DNA from 4 places in the Halomonas sp. 707D4 genome. Region 3 is predicted to be linked to each of the others. Evidence: predicted binding sites of a transcription regulator. Region 3 holds the regulator's gene; each other region holds the start of a gene.
The links. The regulator sigma-54, encoded in region 3, starts transcription at its own class of promoters, with help from an activator protein. The targets are predictions, from matches to a motif close to TGGCACNNNNNTTGCTNT.

Region 1: a site for sigma-54 is predicted at 3,483-3,500, ahead of BIS11_RS08815 (urease accessory protein UreD). Genes of this name have one in related genera too.
Region 2: a site for sigma-54 is predicted at 847-864, ahead of BIS11_RS00140 (amino acid ABC transporter substrate-binding protein). Genes of this name have one in related genera too.
Region 4: a site for sigma-54 is predicted at 1,976-1,993, ahead of urtA (urea ABC transporter substrate-binding protein). Genes of this name have one in related genera too.

What each region holds. Positions count from the first base shown of each region.
Region 1 covers NZ_JAMZBD010000165.1:1,776-6,137, reverse strand. Annotated here, with positions in the region: partial or broken gene BIS11_RS08835 (urease accessory protein UreE) at 1-15, opposite strand, end outside; gene ureC (urease subunit alpha) at 168-1,880, opposite strand; gene BIS11_RS08825 (urease subunit beta) at 1,877-2,206, opposite strand; gene ureA (urease subunit gamma) at 2,226-2,528, opposite strand; gene BIS11_RS08815 (urease accessory protein UreD) at 2,559-3,443, opposite strand; gene BIS11_RS08810 (zinc ABC transporter substrate-binding protein) at 3,756-4,362, shown strand, end outside.
Region 2 covers NZ_JAMZBD010000002.1:7,664-12,025, reverse strand. Annotated here, with positions in the region: gene BIS11_RS00145 (amino acid ABC transporter substrate-binding protein) at 1-674, shown strand, start outside; gene BIS11_RS00140 (amino acid ABC transporter substrate-binding protein) at 928-1,953, shown strand; gene BIS11_RS00135 (amino acid ABC transporter permease) at 2,052-3,242, shown strand; gene BIS11_RS00130 (amino acid ABC transporter permease) at 3,262-4,362, shown strand.
Region 3 covers NZ_JAMZBD010000208.1:882-5,243, forward strand. Annotated here, with positions in the region: partial or broken gene BIS11_RS10125 (metallopeptidase TldD-related protein) at 1-19, shown strand, start outside; gene BIS11_RS10130 (hypothetical protein) at 74-613, opposite strand; gene BIS11_RS10135 (HPr family phosphocarrier protein) at 658-927, opposite strand; gene rapZ (RNase adapter RapZ) at 995-1,885, opposite strand; gene BIS11_RS10145 (PTS sugar transporter subunit IIA) at 1,924-2,394, opposite strand; gene raiA (ribosome-associated translation inhibitor RaiA) at 2,399-2,707, opposite strand; gene BIS11_RS10155 (RNA polymerase factor sigma-54) at 2,788-4,203, opposite strand; partial or broken gene BIS11_RS10160 (lipopolysaccharide ABC transporter ATP-binding protein) at 4,309-4,362, opposite strand, start outside.
Region 4 covers NZ_JAMZBD010000043.1:4,906-9,267, reverse strand. Annotated here, with positions in the region: gene urtB (urea ABC transporter permease subunit UrtB) at 1-465, opposite strand, end outside; gene urtA (urea ABC transporter substrate-binding protein) at 541-1,821, opposite strand; gene BIS11_RS03395 (tripartite tricarboxylate transporter permease) at 2,211-3,695, opposite strand; gene BIS11_RS03390 (tripartite tricarboxylate transporter TctB family protein) at 3,743-4,225, opposite strand; gene BIS11_RS03385 (tripartite tricarboxylate transporter substrate binding protein) at 4,312-4,362, opposite strand, start outside.

The DNA.
Region 1 (4,362 bases), on a different contig from region 3:
TATCAGTTTCAGCATGACTTTTATCCTTGCACAGCTTTGTGGCCGTGTCGGGGGCAGGCCTACGAGAGGGCGCTGTGAATACCTCCCTGTACGCTACTTTTGCCATCCCTGGCAAAAGACCCTCTCTACGGCCTGCCCCCGCCACATCTCGCTAAACGCCGCCTTGATCAAAACAGATGATACCGCTGCGCCAGCGGAAGCTCCGTGGCGGGCTCGCAGGTCAGAAGCTCGCCGTCGCAGCGCACTTCGTAGGTCTGCGGGCCCACGGTCAGCTCCGGGCAGGCATCGTTGAGCAGCATGTCCTTCTTGCGCACCCCGCGCACGTTCTTGCACGCCGACAGCGTGCTTTGCAGCCCCAGACGCTCCTTGATCCCGGCGTCGATCGCCGCTTGGCTTACGAAGCTCAGCCGGGTCAGGCTCGCCGCGCGGCCGAAGGCGCCGAACATCGGGCGGTAGTGCACCGGCTGGGGCGTCGGGATCGAGGCGTTGGGGTCGCCCATGGGTGCTCCGGCGATCATGCCGCCTTTCAGAATAAGCGAGGGCTTCACGCCGAAGAACGCCGGCTTCCACAGCACCAGATCGGCGAGCTTGCCCACCTCGATGGAGCCCACCTCGTGGGCAATGCCGTGGGTGATCGCCGGGTTGATGGTGTACTTGGCGATGTAGCGCCTGGCGCGAAAATTGTCCGCCCCCAGCGCCTGATCTTCCGGCAGGAGGCCGCGCTGAAGCTTCATCTTGTGCGCGGTCTGCCAGGTGCGGCAGATCACTTCGCCCACCCGGCCCATGGCCTGGGAGTCCGAGGCGATCATCGAGATCACGCCGAGATCGTGCAGGATGTCCTCGGCGGCGATCGTCTCGCGGCGAATGCGCGAGTCGGCGAAGGCCACGTCTTCGGGGATGTTCGGGTCCAGGTGGTGGCACACCATCAGCATGTCCAGGTGCTCGTCGATGGTGTTGACCGTGTAGGGGCGCGTCGGGTTGGTGGAGGACGGCAGCACGTACTCCAGCGAACAGGCGGTGATGATGTCCGGCGCGTGGCCGCCGCCTGCCCCTTCGGTATGATAGGTGTGGATACCGCGCTCCTTGAACGCCGCCAGCGTATCCTCGACGAAGCCGGACTCGTTGAGCGTGTCGGTGTGGATCGCGATCTGGACATCGTACTTCTCTGCCACGCTCAGGCAGGTGTCGATCGAGGCGGGCGTGGTGCCCCAATCTTCGTGCAGCTTGAGCCCCATGGCACCGGCCTCGATCTGCGCCTCGAGCCCTTCAGGGAGGCTGGCGTTGCCCTTGCCGAGCAGGCCGATGTTCATGGGAAGCGTATCCACCGCCTGGAGCATCTTGCCCAGGTGCCAGGGCCCCGGCGTGCAGGTGGTGGCATTCGAGCCGGTGGCGGGGCCGGTGCCGCCGCCGAGCATGGTGGTCACGCCGCTCATCAGCGCCTCTTCCACCTGCTGCGGGCAGATGAAGTGAATATGGGCGTCGATGCCGCCAGCGGTGAGGATCTTGCCCTCGCCGGCGATGATCTCGGTGCCCGGGCCGATGACGATGCCGACGTCCGGCTGGGTGTCTGGGTTGCCCGCCTTGCCGATCGCCGCGATGCGCCCGGCCTTCAGGCCGACGTCCGCCTTGACGATGCCCCACCAGTCGAGAATCAGCGCGTTGGTGATGACGGTATCAATCACCGCGTCATCCACGCGCTGGCTCTGGCCCTGGCCGTCGCGAATCACCTTGCCGCCGCCGAACTTCACCTCGTCGCCGTAGTGGGTGGCGTCACGCTCGACTTCGATCCAGAGCTCGGTGTCGCCCAGGCGCACCCGGTCGCCCACGGTGGGGCCGTACATGTCGGCGTAGGCCTGGCGGCTGATCCTGTTGGTGGTCATTGCGCGTCTCCTCTGGCGTCGTCGAGCGGCCCCATCACGTCGCCGCGAAAACCGTAGATTTCACGCTTGCCGACGAACGGGATCAGCGTGACCTCGCGGGTCTGGCCCGGTTCGAAGCGGATCGCGGTGCCTGCCGCCACGTCGAGGCGAAAGCCGCGGGTCCTGTCGCGGTCGAACACGAGCGCCGGGTTGGCCTCGGCGAAGTGGTAGTGGGAGCCGAGCTGGATGGGCCGGTCGCCGGTGTTGGCGACCTCGACGGTGATCCGCTCGCGGCCGGCGCAGAGCTCGATCTCGCCGTTTTTCAACTGGTACTCGCCGGGAATCATGGCGCTCTCCTGTCAATGGCTAGTTGATGGGCGTATGAACGGTCACGAGCTTCGTGCCATCGGGAAAGGTCGCCTCGACCTGCACCTCGTCGACCATCTCGGCCACGCCTTCCATCACGTCGTCACGGCCGAGTATCTCGCGGCCGAAGCTCATGAGCTCCGCCACGCTCTTGCCGTCGCGGGCGCCCTCCATGATCTCGAAGCTGATCAGCGCCACCGCTTCCGGGTAGTTGAGCTTCAACCCGCGCGCCTTTCGGCGCTCGGCGAGCTGGGCGGCGGAGAACAGCAGCAGCTTGTCCTTGTCTCTCGGGGTCAGTTCCATGGCGTCGTCCTCTTGAAAATCGGTGATGGGTCAGGTGAGCCAGATGCGCGGCGTGTGCGCTTCGCGGCCGATCAGGCGCGGGCGCAGAAGCCGCCAGGCCTGCTCGCAAAGCGTCCAGGCATCAGAGCGCGAGCCGCCCAGATAGCGCAGCAGCAGCACGCCATGACGCGCGGTGACCGCCCAGTGCGGGCTGGCCGGAAGTGCCTCGCGCAGCGCTTCGATGGCGGCGCCGCTCTCCTCGAGCCCGACCGCCCAGAGCGTGGCCTGTACCGTGGCCCCGCCCTGGCCCCAGCGGCCGGCAAAGCGCGGGTGCAGCGGGTCGAGCGGCTGGCGCTCGAGCCACAGGGGTTTGCCATCCAGTGTCAGGCGAAAGTGCTGCTCGATGCGCCCGGTGACGAACGGAAGTTGGCTTGCCGGGCGGCCCAGCGCCATCACCTCCCAGCCAAGGCACTTGGCGCTACCGTGAAGCGCGATATGGGTGCGCTGCTCGCCCTTCGAGCCATCGAAGGCGATGGTCTCCTGGGGCAGCCATTCGAGCACCGCGCCGTCCTCCACGGTGAGGTCGGTGCACTGGCGCCAGGCCACGCCCTGGCTATCCGCCTTGTAGAGCTTGTTGGCAGCGGGCGTGGTCAGAAGCGCGTGGGCGCCCTTCTCCACGTGGGCGGAGATCTCCAGCGCATCGCCGCTGACCAGCCCCCCGGGCGGGTGCAGCAGGTAGACATGGCAGGCATCAAAGCGGCCTTCCGGGTAGAACGGGCGCTGCACGCGAAGCGGACCCTGGTGGCGGGCCTGCACCATGCGCGTGGCCTGATCGCGCCGAGCGAAGCGCAGCGCGAGCCGCGCCACCCAGCGGCGCTGCTCGTCGAAACGGTGGCCCGACGCCACCACCGGCGCGAAATTTTCGCGGTGCATCATGTAGTGATCGCTTCTGATAAAGGAACTCGTTACCCGATCAATGCAAGTAATGCGCCAAAATGGTGAAAAACGAATCCGGTATGCATCAAATGCCGTCGACCCAGGTGCGAAAGCCAAAAAGATGCACCAATCGATGGCATCACTACCCGCCAGTGCACCAAAAAGATGCTTTCGACGCTTATCTCGATCGATCATGCCGCGGCTTGACAGCGCACCCGGTTAACAAGAAACTTAGCAAAGGCTATACTTCTTGCTGGATGCCAAAACTGGCGTTCGGCAATCTCCGTCTTACCGCTCATCGGGGGTCTGGTCATGCTCAACACGAAACGCACCGTTGCCGCTCTCGCCCTTCTGCCGCTGGGTTCGACGGCGCTGGCCGACGAGCCGCCGCTCGAGGTGGTGACCACCATCGGCATGATCGCCGACGTGGCCCGAAACGTCGGCGGCGAGTGCGTCGCGGTGGAAGCGATGATGGGCCCGGGGGTCGACCCGCACCTCTATCAGGCCAGCGCCAGTGACGTCGCCCTGCTGCGCGGCGCCGAGCAGATCCTCTACTCGGGCTACGCGCTCGAGGGCCAGCTCGGCTCGGTGCTGGAGAACTTCGCCAGGCGCACGCCGACGCTCGCCGTCGCCCCCGCGTCGATCGAGGAGGAGGCGTTGATCGCCTCTCAGGGCACTTATGGGGTCGACCCGCACCTGTGGATGGACGTCTCGCTCTGGGCGCAAACCGTGCCGACCTTGCGCGACACCCTGATTGAAGCGCGCCCGGCGTGCGCCGCGACCATCGAGGCCAACGCCGAGCGCTACGAAGCAGAACTTCTCGCGCTGCACGAGTGGATCAGAGAGAGCATCGCCAGCATTCCCGACGAGCAGCGCGTGCTGGTCACCGCCCACGACGCCTTCAGCTACTTCGGCCGCG
Region 2 (4,362 bases), on a different contig from region 3:
TGCACTTCGTCGGCGTGAGCTATTTCGATGGCCAGGCGTTCATGGTGGCAAGCGATCTCGGCGTGCAGAGCGCCAAGGAACTCGACGGCGCGGCGGTCTGCACCCAGTCCGGCACCACCAGCGAGCTCAACCTTTCCGACTACTTTCGCCTCAATGGCATGAGCTTCGATCCCGTCGTCTTCGATGCGCCTGAACAGTCGATCGTCGGCTTCGAGGAGGGGCGCTGCGACGTGTTGAGCACCGACGCCTCCCAGCTCTATGCCCAGCGCGTGCAGCTGGCCGATCCGGACATGGCGGTGGTGCTGCCGGAGATCATCTCCAAGGAGCCGCTGGGCCCGGCGGTGCGCCAGGGGGACGATCAGTGGTTCAACATCGTCAAGTGGTCGCTGTTCGCGTTGCTCAACGCCGAAGAGCTCGGCGTGACCCAGGCCAACGTGGACGACATGCTCGACGACGACTCCCCGGACGTGATGCGCCTTCTGGGTCGCGACGGAGATTACGGCGAGGGCATGGGGCTCGAGGCGGACTGGGCTTACCAGATCGTCAAGCAGGTCGGCAATTACGCCGAGGTATTCGAACGCAGCGTCGGGGCAGGCTCACCGTTTAATATCGGCCGCGGGCTGAACGCGCTATGGCGCGACGGCGGGTTGCACTACGCCCCCCCGATTCGTTGACCGCTACGCACTAGCCGACTGTTTTTGCTGGCCGAATGAGTAATCTTTCTTCGGCCAGCGCACCAAAAGGGTGCTCTCGCTAGACGATCCCGCCCCTTTTTACAGCACAACTTTGGTCCCAACGTCGGCCCTTTAGCGTTGAAAAGCGCTGAATGAGTCGTCATGCCGCTTCTGGCATCTTCCTTGCTAGCGTTATGGGTGACATGCGCTGACATGTACAACGATACGTATAAAACGAGGAAGGGAAACAACCATGCTTAACAAAAAACACGTGGTACTGCTGGCCTCCGCCGGCGCCATCACCCTATCCGGTGTGGCGAGCGTTCAGGCGGATACGCTGGAAGAGACGCGCTCACGAGGCGCCGTACAGTGTGGAGTGAGCGATGGTCTGCCGGGCTTCTCCGCGCCGGACGACAGCGGCGAGTGGCAGGGTCTCGACGTCGACGTGTGCCGGGCGGTGGCGGCGGCGGTGCTGGGGGATGCCGACGCGGTGAACTACGTCTCGCTCAACGCCGTGGAGCGCTTCACGGCGCTGCAGTCCGGCGAGATCGACGTCCTTTCTCGTAACACCACCTGGACCACCACCCGCGATACCACCCTCGGTCTCAACTTCACCGGCGTGACCTTCTACGACGGCATCGGCTTCATGGTCAACCGCGACCTGGGCATCGGCGGCGCCGACGAGCTCGACGGCGCGGCGATCTGCATCCAGTCCGGCACCACCACCGAGCTCAACGTGGCGGACTACTTCCGTGCCAACGACATGGCCTTCGACCCGATCGTGTTCGACACCTCCGAGCAGACCGTGGGCGGTTTCCAGGCCGGGCGTTGCGACGTGCTGACCTCGGACACCTCTCAGCTGGCCGCGCTGCGCATCCAGCTCGACGATCCGGAAAGCGCCATGATCCTGCCGGAGATCATTTCCAAGGAGCCCCTGGGACCGGTCGTGCGTCAAGGCGACGACAACTGGCTCAACATCGTCAAGTGGTCGCTGTTCGCCATGCTCAATGCCGAGGAGTACGGCATCACCTCGGAAAACGTCGACGACATGATGGACAGCGAGAACCCGGACGTGGCGCGCATCCTCGGCCAGGACGGCAACTACGGTGAAGGCATGGGGCTGGAAGCGGACTGGGCCTACAACATCGTGAGCCAGGTCGGCAACTACGGTGAGAGCTTCGAGCGCAACGTGGGCATGGACTCGCCGCTTCAGATCGAGCGCGGCGTCAACGCGCTGTGGAACCAGGGCGGCTTCCACTACGCGCCGCCGATTCGCTAAGCGTCTCCTAGGCCCCCGGCCCGGCGCCCCGACAACAACTCACAAACGGGGCGGCGGGCCCTTCGATCGATTCTGCCGTATCAGCGGAGACGCTTTTCATGTCCGTAAGACCCAACGCTCGTCCGATGGGCCACAAGCCCCCGTTCTGGCGAGACCGCGCCAAGCGCGCCCTCATCTTCCAGGTGCTGGTGATCGCGGCGGTGGCCGCCTTTCTGCTCTACATCGTGGGCAACACCCAGCAGAACCTGGCCTCCCGTGGCATCACCACGGGCTTCGGCTTTCTCGACAACACCGCAGGCTTCGGCATCGTCCAGAGCCTGATCGACTACTCGTCGCAGAGCACCTACGGGCGCACCTTCTTCGTGGGGCTGCTCAACACGCTGCTGGTGGGCGGGCTCGGCGTACTCGCCGCCACGCTCATCGGTTTCATCGTCGGCATTGCAAGGCTCTCGCCCAACTGGCTGATCGCCAAGCTGGCCGCCGCCTATATCGAGACCTTTCGCAACATCCCGCTGCTTCTGCAGATATTCTTCTGGTACTTCGCCGTGCTGCGCACGCTGCCCGGGGCCCGGGACAGCCTCTCCTTCGGTGAAGTGTTTTTCTTGAACGTGCGCGGGCTCTACCTGCCGGAGCCCCTGTTCGAATCCGGCTTCGGCCTGATTCCGCTGGCCTTCGGGGTGGCGATCGTTGCGAGCATCGCGCTGATCGTCTGGAACAAGCGCCGCCACGAGGCCACCGGCAAACGCCTGCCGGCCTACTGGCTGTCGTTTGCGCTGATCGTTGGCCTTCCGCTTCTTGTGCTGCTGGCCTCGGGGGTACCGATCACCTGGGACGTGCCCGAGCTCAGAGGCTTCAACTTCCGCGGCGGCGTGACGGTGATTCCGGAGTTTCTGGCGCTGTGGCTCGCGCTTTCGATCTACACCGCCTCCTTCATCGCCGAGATCGTGCGCTCGGGCATCCAGGCGATCTCCCACGGCCAGACCGAGGCCGCCCAGGCCTTGAGCCTGCCGCGCAACCTGATCCTGCGCCTGGTGGTCATTCCCCAGGCCATGCGCGTGATCATTCCGCCACTGACCAGCCAGTACCTGAACCTGATCAAGAACTCGTCGCTGGCGACGGCCATCGGCTACCCGGATCTCGTGTCGGTGTTCGCCGGTACCACGCTGAACCAGACCGGCCAGGCCATCGAGGTCATCGCCATGACCATGGCGGTCTATCTGAGTATCAGCCTTACGGTCTCCATGTTCATGAACTGGTTCAACGCCCGCGTGGCGCTGGTCGAACGCTAGGCAAGGGTGGAAACAAACCATGATCCATAATCGCACCATGATCGACCCGCGCCCGGCCCCGAGAAACACCCTCGGCCCCGTGGCGTGGCTGCGCACCCGCCTCTTCAACGGTCCCATCAACACGCTGTTCACGCTGATCGGCCTGTACGTGCTCTACCTGCTGGTGGTACCCACGGTGCAGTGGGCGTTCATCGACGCCGACTGGGTGGGCACCACCCGGGACGACTGCTCCCGGGAGGGCGCCTGCTGGGTGTTCATCAACGCGCGCTTCACCCAGTTCATCTATGGCCTCTACCCGCGCTCGGAGATCTGGCGGGCCAACATCGTCTTCGCAGGCTTCTTCGCGCTGATCGCCTGGCTCGCCATTCCGCGCCTGCCCCTGAAGCGCTGGGTAGCGGCCTTCGCGCTGCTGGTCTTCCCGGTGATCGCCTTCGTGCTGCTGCACGGCGGCTACTTCGATCTGCCCCGGGTACCCACCCACCGCTGGGGCGGGCTGATGCTCACGCTGCTGCTGGCCACCGTCGGCATGGTGGGGGCCCTGCCCATCGGCATCGTGCTGGCGCTGGGCCGGCGCTCGAACATGCCCATCGTCAAGAGCTTCTCGGTGGTGTTCATCGAGTTCTGGCGCGGGGTGCCCTTGATCACGGTACTGTTCATGGCCTCGGTCATGCTGCCGCTGTTTCTACCCACGGGCATCACCGTGGATCGGCTGGTGCGGGCGCTGATCGGCATCACGCTGTTCCAGAGCGCCTACATGGCCGAGGTGATTCGCGGCGGGCTGCAGGCGATTCCCAAGGGCCAGGAGGAGGCCGCCGCGGCGCTGGGCATGACCTACTGGAAGCGCATGGGGCTGATCGTCATGCCCCAGGCGCTGAAGATGATGATTCCCGGCATCGTGAATACCTTCATTTCGCTGTTCAAGGACACCACGCTTGTGATGATCATCGGGCTCTTCGATCTTCTCGGCATCGTCCAGGCCGCGCTTTCCGACTCCCGCTGGCTGGGTTTCTCGCTGGAAGGCTACGTGTTCGCCGCGTTCATGTTCTGGATCTTCTGTTTCAGCATGTCGCGCTACAGCCAGTATCTCGAACGCCGCCTCAACACCGGCCACAAGCGCTAA
Region 3 (4,362 bases):
GACCGTGGCCGGCAGCTGAGCCAGGATCCACGCCATGCCCGCGACCGGTTCGCGGGCTTTTTTTGGGGCTCGCTCAGGGGCGCGGGCGGTACTGTTCGTCGAGCCCCAGCCGGTCGAGCAGGCGCGTGAACAGGAACGCCTCGTCGCCGGCCAGCGACCGGCTCAGGCAGTCGAGGTATTCGCGACGCGAGTAGCGCACCAGGCGGGGCAGCTTGTAGGCGTCGAGGTCGATGGCGAACAGCGTCTCGTCACGCACCAGGAAGTTGCCGGTGTGCAGGCCGCGACAGTGGATGCCGTGACGATCGAAAGCGATCAGGGCGTCGAGGTACTGGTCCTGAAGGGCTGGCGAGTCGAGGATACGCTCTCTGAGGGCGACGCCGTGGATGTTCTTCGTGACCAGCCGGTAGGGACGCGCCTCGACGATGGTCGGCGTGGCGATGCCCAGCGCCTCGAGACGCGCGGCGACGAGCGAGAAGTTGCGTCCCGGGTAGGGGCGAATGCGCAGAAGGTAGCGCAGTCGATCGAACCGCTTGGGCTGGAAGGTCTTGATGAAGAGATCACGGGCGGCGTCGAAATGGACCCGCGAGTACTTTCCGGTCTGGATCAGTTGCATGAAGGGCTCGGTGAGAAAATGTCGTTGCTATCTTCGGCGACCGCTCAGGCGTCTTCGTCGAAGCGCGCCTCGAACAGCGCCTGGATCGAGTCGAGCGCTGCCTCCGCATCGCGGCCCAGGGCTTCCACGGTCAGCGTAGTGCCGCAGGGGGCGGCGAGCATCAGAAGCGACATGATGTTGGCGGCGTCGGCCTTTTGAGCCTGCTTGTAGACGTGAACCTGCGACTCGAACTGCTGAGCGCAGGTGACTAGCTTGGTGGCGGCGCGTGCATGGAGCCCGCGTTGATTGGTCAGTGTCAAGCGTCTTTCTGGCACCCTGGTTCCTTTTCCGAGCGGTGTCTTGATGAAGTCGTGGGGGCGGTGATCGCGCGCCGCCTGCCACTCATGGCGTGGGCAACGCCGTCGCGGCGCTGTAATGCAGCCCGAGTTCGCGGTGGCGAACCTGGACGTTTCGCTGTGAAGCGGCGAGCCGCTGGGCCAGGCGCTCGACCAGGTACACCGAACGATGCTGGCCGCCGGTGCAGCCGATGGCGACGGTCATGTAGCTTCGCTGACTGTTTTGATAGACCGGCAGCCACTTCTCTAGCCACGCCTGGATGTCCTGGCGCATCTGCTCGACCACGGGGTAGCCTTCCAGAAACGTCGCGATCTCGGCGTCTCGGCCGGTAAAAGGGCGCAGCGTCGGATCCCAGTAGGGGTTGGGCAGGCAGCGAATGTCGAAGACGATATCGGCATCCAGCGGCACGCCGCGCTTGTAGCCGAAGGACTCGAAGGTCAGCGTCAGCTGGTCCTGACGCTGGTGGGCAACCTCGTCGGTGATGCGCCGGCGCAGGTCGTGCACCGTCAGCCGCGAGGTATCGATCATCAGATCGGCAAGCTCGCGTATGCCGAACAGCGTCTGCTCTTCCTTGGCGATCGCCTCTTCCAGCGTCATGTCGGTGTCGCGGGTCAGAGGATGGCGGCGCCGGGTGGCGGAGTAGCGCTCGAGTAGGATGCGCGCATCGGTGGTCAGGTAGATCACCTGGACGTGGGTATTGCCGACCTTGATGTCGCGCAGAAGCGTCGGAAAGCGTTCGAGCGCCGCGGGAAGGTTGCGGGCATCAATGCTCACCGCCAGGTGCGTGCGTTCACCCTGCTGGCCGAGCTCTTCCACCAGCGAGCCCAGCAGCATCGCCGGCAGATTGTCGATGGCATAGTAGCCCAGATCTTCCAGCGCCTGCAGGGCGATGGATTTTCCCGACCCGGAGCGGCCGCTGATGATGACTAGTTGCATGGCATCTCTCTTCGGTGGGCGTGTCCGGGTCGCGGGCGCTAGCCGTCTCCCTGCTCGCGAATTCGGGCAATGACCAGTTCGAGCAGTTCGCGCTGGCTCTCGCACTTGCGAAACTGGGCGCGGGTAGAGGCATCGTTCATGATCGTGGCGACCTGGCCGAGCAGCGCCAGATGCGTATCGTCGGCTTCTTCGGGCACCAGCAGCACGAACACCAGATCCACCGGGTCGCCATCGATGGCATCGAAATCGACGGGTTCCGCGAGCTTCAGGAAACCGGCGATGGGAGCGCTGCAGTGCGGGCTTCTGGCGTGGGGAATGGCCACGCCGTTGCCGATACCGGTACTGCCCAGGCGCTCGCGCCCGATCAGTCGGCTGAAGACTTCCTGGCTATCCAGGCTCGGAGTGTTCTGGGCGATGAAGGTGCTGAAGAACTCGAGCACCCGCTTCTTGCTGCCCCCGGGCACGTCGAACAGCACGCGCTCCGGGGGGAGTATGGTTTCCAACGTCATCGATTTAACGCACGCCAGCGCCCTGGGCGCGAGCTTGTGCTTTTTCCTTGTGTTTGACCAGTTGACGGTCGAGCTTGTCGGCCAGAGCGTCGATCGCGGCATACATGTCGCTATCCTCGGCGACGGCGTGGAGGTCGGCACCAGCGGCGTGCAGCGTGCAGGCAGCCTGTTGGCGCTCCTTTTCGATGGATAAGGTCACTTGAACGGTGGTGATGTTGTCGTAATGGCGTTCAATACGGTCGAGTTTCTCGTTGACGTAGTCACGCAAGGCGTCAGTCAGTTCCAGATGATGACCGGTGATGTTTACTTGCATCGACGTGCTCCTTATCGAGGGCTGTACTTCGATTGTAACCCTTTTTGCGCCGTTGCAAAGCCCCGGCGGCAAGTTTCAACTCAGCGCAGTCGGCGCCGCTCGCTCGACGACGGAATGCCCATCGCCTCGCGGTATTTGGCCACCGTCCGCCGTGCCACGTTGATGCCGCCTTCCTCGAGCAGCGACACCAGCCGACTGTCCGAGAGCGGCTTGCCCGGCGTCTCCTCCTGGATGAGCTTCTTCAGGCGCGCGCGAATCGCCGTGCTCGAGTGGCTGTCGCCCCCATCCTGACCGCTCACCTGGCTCGAGAAGAAGTACTTGAGCTCGAACACGCCGCGCGGGGTATGGATGTACTTCTGGGTGGTGACCCGCGAGATGGTCGACTCGTGCATTTCGACGGCCTCGGCGATGTCGGCCAGGATCAGGGGCTTCATGGCTTCCTCGCCGTGCTCGAGAAAGCCGATCTGGCGGGCGATGATCTCGCGGCCGACGCGCAGCAGGGTGTCGTTGCGGCTCGACAGGCTCTTGATCAGCCAGCGCGCCTCCTGGAGGTGGTCCTTGAGGAACTGGTTGTCCTGGCTCTTGTCGGCGCGCTTGATGAGGCTGGCGTAATCCGGCTGCACGCGCAGGCGCGGCAAGGCGTCCGGATTGAGCTCCAGGTGCCAGCCCTCCTGGTCGTGGCGCACGACAAGATCCGGGGTGATGTAGCTGTCGTTGGTGGCCCCGAAGGCGCTGCCCGGGCGTGGGTCGAGGCTTCGAATCAGGCGGATGACGTCGTCGAGCTGTTCGTCGTCGAGGCCGAGCCGGCGCTTGAGCAGGCGCTTGTCGTCCTTGCCGAGCGCCTCGAGGAACTGGCGCACCAGGCGCCTGGCAGGTACCAGCAGCGGGGTGTCGTCCGGGAGCGTGGCGAGCTGGAGCATCAGGCACTCGCGCAGATCGCGGGCAAAGACACCGGTGGGCTCGAACTGCTGCAATCGCAGCAGCACGTTCTCCACCTCGCGCAGGCTCAACCCCTCAAGGCCCTGGGCTCTGAGGCCTTCGCGAATGTCGTTCAGCGGCTGGGTGAGGTAGCCGTTGGCATCGAGGGCATCGATCAGGCTTTCGGCCACGGCGTGATCGCGCTCGGAGGAATCAGTCATCGCCAGCTGCCAGAGCAGGTGGCCATGAAGGCTTTGGCCTGCCGCCTGACGGTCGAAGTCCGGACCTTCCGAGGCGCCGCTGCCGGCGGCCATGTCCTGGTAGGTATCGGACCACTCGCTGTCGATAGAGAGCTCGCTGGGAATGCTCTCCTCCCAGTCGCTTTCCGGCGTTTCGGTCACGCTCTGCTCGCCGAATTCGTCTTCCTGTTCCAGCAGCGGGTTGGAATCGAGTGCCTGCTGGATTTCTTGACGGAGGTCCAGGGTGGAAAGCTGCAGCAGGGCGATCGCCTGCTGCAATTGAGGTGTCATGGTCAGCTGCGTACCGATGCGCAGCTGTAGAGACGCTTTCATGACCATCGAAGAACCACTCGTTACTCGTAAAGCTCCACCCTAGTGCGAGTTCGTGTCCGGCGCAAGTGCAATAAACATGCCATCGAGCGGAACTTTATGAGTGGCATCGGCTTAGAGGCGGAAGTCGGCGCCCAGGTAGACCTCGCGGACCTTCTGGTCGTTGAG
Region 4 (4,362 bases), on a different contig from region 3:
CACCTCACCCAGCAGCCGGTCGGCGGAGCTGCGCCGGCGCTCCACATTGGGAGAGTAAAGATCGACCACGGCGATGGCGCTTCGCAGCTGGTTGCGCAGCGCGTTGTTGATGCCGATACGGTCGAGCTCGCGGCGCGATATTTCGCCCAGCGGCTCGCCGCTGAGCGCGTCCTCGACGGGCCAGTCGCGTCCGGTATTGTTCAGCACGACCACGAAGCGGCCGTCGCCTGCGCGCTGCAGTCGGCCATCGAGCAGCGCCTGCAGCCACTCACGGGCGCGCTCGTCGTCGCTTTGCAGGATGGCGGTGATCGCCTCGCCCTTGTCGCGGTAGGAATCGACGTCCAGGGTTTCGAGCAGTCGATAACCCGCCTCATCGGTCGGCGGAGCGTCGGTCTGGGCAAGCGCTGCGGGCAGCAGGCCCATCAGGAGCGCGCACAGGAACGCCTTGAAAAGGAAGCGCCTCATGGGGTTGTTCCTTCGAAAAGAGGTGAAGAGACAGCGTGCTCCCTTGCCGCCGGGCGGCGGCAAGGGGTTGGGGCGTTACTCGGCGAGCGCCGCTTCGGCTTCTTCTACCGCGGTGCTGCCACCGCACGAGCCGTTGACGACGTTGAAGTTGCCGCACGCCATGGGCTTGCGCCAGTCCGCGATCAGATCGCGCGAGCCCGGCAGGAAGTCGGACCAGGCGTCGCCGGCCACGGTGGAAGGCGTCTGCCAGACGATGTCGAACTGGCCGTTGTCCTGCACCTCGCCGATCAGCACCGGCTTGGTGATGTGGTGGTTGGGCATCATGGCCGCATAGCCGCCGGACAGGTTCGGCACGGTCACGCCGATGATCGCGTCCTTCACCGCGTCGACATCCGTGGTGCCCGCCTTGCGCACCGCTTCCGCCCACATGTTGAAGCCGATGTAGTGAGCCTCCATCGGGTCGTTGGTCACCGCCTCCTCGTCGCCGGTCCAGTCGATCCAGGCGTCGATGAAGTCGTAGTTCTCGTCGGTGTCCACGCTCATGAAGTAGTTCCAGGCCGCCAGGTGGCCGACCAGCGGGCCGGTGTCGATGCCGGAAAGCTCCTGCTCGCCCACGGAGAAGGCGATGACCGGGATGTCCGCCGCATCGATGCCTTGGTTGGCGAGCTCGCGGTAGAACGGCACGTTGGCGTCGCCGTTGACGGTCGAGACGACGGCGGTGGGCTTGCCCTCTTCGCCGAAGCGACGGATCTCGGAGACGATGTTCTGCCAGTCCGAATGGCCGAAGGGGGTGTAGTTGACCATGATGTCCGCCTCGTCGATGCCGTGCTCTTCCTGCAGATAGGCCTCGAGGATGCGGTTGGTGGTGCGCGGGTAGACGTAGTCGGTACCCACCAGGGCGAAGCGCTCGATGCCGACCTCGTTGATCAGGTAGTCCACCGCCGGAATCGCCTGCTGGTTGGGCGCCGCACCGGTATAGAAGACGTTCTCGGAGGACTCCTCGCCTTCGTACTGTACCGGGTAGAACAGCAGGCCGTTGAGCTCCTCGAACACCGGCAGCACCGCCTTGCGCGACACGGAGGTCCAGTTGCCGAACACCACGTCCACTTCCTCCTGGGCGAGCAGCTCGCGGGCGCGCTCGGCGAACAGCGGCCAGTTGGAGGCCGGGTCGACCACCACCGCTTCGAGCTGGCGCCCGAGCAGGCCACCGGCCTCGTTCTGCTGCGCGATGAGCATCTCGACGGTGTCCTTGAGCGTCGACTCGCTGATCGCCATGGTACCGGAGAGCGAGTGCAGGATACCGACCTTGATCGGGTCGTCGCTCTCCTGGGCGACGGCCTGGGTACCCGCGCCCATCACGGCGGCGGCGAGAAGGGAGGTGACGAAACGGCGAGAAAGCGGGTTGTGCGTTGGAATGGCCACTTGAATCTCCTTGCACCCTTTTCGAAGGGCTCGTTGTTTGAGCGGCGAACCGGCCGATCACCGGCGCGCGAAAGCGTCGCCCAGAGCTCTTGCAAGGGATGCGCCAAGCTGAAGCCTTGCCGAATCACTCCTTATCAATCAATTGGTTGGAAGCAATCACATCGTCGTTTCGATGTTCGGCTGCACTATGCTGGATCAAAACGCCGTTCACCGTGCACGTCGCCAACGCACCAAAATGGCAGGCCGCACCAAAAGCGTTCGCCAACGCCTGAAACCAAAAAAGCGCCCCGCAGGGCGCTTGGTAAAAAGACGTCGCTGCGCGATCAGGCCTTGCGGCGACGTTTCTTGATCAGCGGCAGCGTCAGCGACAGCGCGGCGATGACGAGCAGCGCCAAGGAGATGGGCTTGTCGATGAAGGTCATCCAGTCGCCGCCGGAGATCTGCAGCGCCCGGCGCATGGACTCTTCCATGATGTTGCCGAGAATCAAGGCCAGGATCAGCGGTGCTGCCGGGAAGCCGAACAGGCGCATGCCGAGCCCCAGGATGCCGAAACCGAGCAGCAGCAACAGGTCGAACACGCTGAAGCTCATGCCGTAGACGCCGATCATGCAGAAGATCAGGATCAGCGACAGCAGCAGCGCCTTGGGCATGTCGAGGATCTTGGCGATAAAGGGGATCAGCGGCAGGTTCAGCACCAGCAGGAAGATGTTGCCGATGTACATGCTCGCCACCACGCCCCAGAACACGTCCGGACGCTGTTCGAGCATCATCGGCCCCGGGTTGACGCCCATCACTAAGAGCGCCCCGAGCAGCACCGCCGTGGTGCCGGAGCCGGGTACGCCAAGCGTCAGCAGCGGAACGAAGGAGCCGGTGCAGGCGGCGTTGTTGGCGGCTTCCGGGGCGGCCACGCCCTTGATGTTGCCCTTGCCGAAGGTATCGCCGTCCTTCGCGATCTTCTTCTCCATGCTGTAGCCCAGAAACGAGCCGATCGTGGCGCCGGCGCCCGGCAGCACGCCGGTAAAGAAGCCCAGCACGGAGCTTCGGCTCACCGGCCCCGCGATCTCGCCCACTTCGGAGCGGGTGAGCTTGAGCGAACCGATGGCGTTGCGCGGCCCCTCCTTGCTGTCACCGCCGCGCAGCAGCATGTAGAACACCTCGGCCAGCGCGAAGATACCCAGCGCCACCACCAGGAAGTCGATGCCGTCGAGCAGGTTGATCGAGCCCAGGGTGAAGCGCTCGGTGCCGGTCTGCATGTCGATCCCGACGATCGAGATCATCACCCCGACCACGGCGGCGATCAGCCCCTTCACCAGTGACTTGTCGGAGAGCGACACCACGGCGGTCAGGCCCAGCACCATCAGGGCGAAGTACTCCGCCGGGCCGAAGCTCACCGCCACCTTGGAAAGAAGCGGCGCTACCAGCATCAAGAAGACGACGGACACGGTGCCGCCGATGAAGGAGGCATAGGCGGCGATGGCCAGGGCCTTGCCGGCCTGGCCCTTCTTCGCCATCGGGTAACCGTCGAAGGAGGTGGCGACGGTGCCCGCCACGCCCGGGGCGTTCAGAAGGATCGACGAAGTGGAGCCGCCGAAGATGGCGCCGTAGTAGACGCCGGCCATCAGGATCAGTCCCGAGGAGGGCTCCATCGAGAAGGTGATCGGAATCATCAGCGCCAGCGCGCTGATCGGTCCAAGGCCCGGCAGCATGCCGATGATGGTGCCGGCGAACACGCCGGCGAAGACGTAGGCGATGTTGATCGGCTCCAGCGCGATGCCGAAGCCATACATGAGATTGTTCAGAGCATCCATGGGCGTGTCTCTCTAAAACAGGATCGAAGGCGGCGTTCAGGCAGGGCCTAGAACGGCAGCACGCCAGTGGGCAGGTAGACGTCCATCACGCGGGTCATCACCAGGTACAGACTCAGCACCACGCCGAGTGTGGTCGCCAGGGTGACAAAGTAGCGATGGTAGCCGTAGTAGGTGGTCAGGCCCACGCACAGAAGCGTCGAGGCGAGCACGAACCCCAGCGGCACCAGCAGCAGCGCGTAGGCCGCCACGGCCAGGGCGGTGACGATCACCCGCGCCCAGGGCGTGAACAAGAGCGGGCCGCGCGGGGCGTTCGGGTCGATGGTATCGGCACCGGCGATCGGCGCGGGCTTCTCGAAAAACAAAAAGACGGACAGCAGCAGCAGCGTGAAGCCGAGCACCTTGGGAAACAGGTCGGAATCCACCGGGCGCGGCAGCGGAAAGGTGGGAATCTGCCACGCCATGGCGATATAGGCCGCGGCCACCAGCGCCAGCACCAGCGCCAGCCACTGGTTGGTATTGAGTCGAGTCATGGGGAGTCTCCGAAAGACATGCACGGGGCACGCATGCAACGACGCCCGGCGCTCACGGCGCCGGGCGCTTCTTCATGGGCGCGAACTTACTGGCGCAGAAGGCCCAGGTCGCTCAGCACGCTGCTGAACTCTTCCTG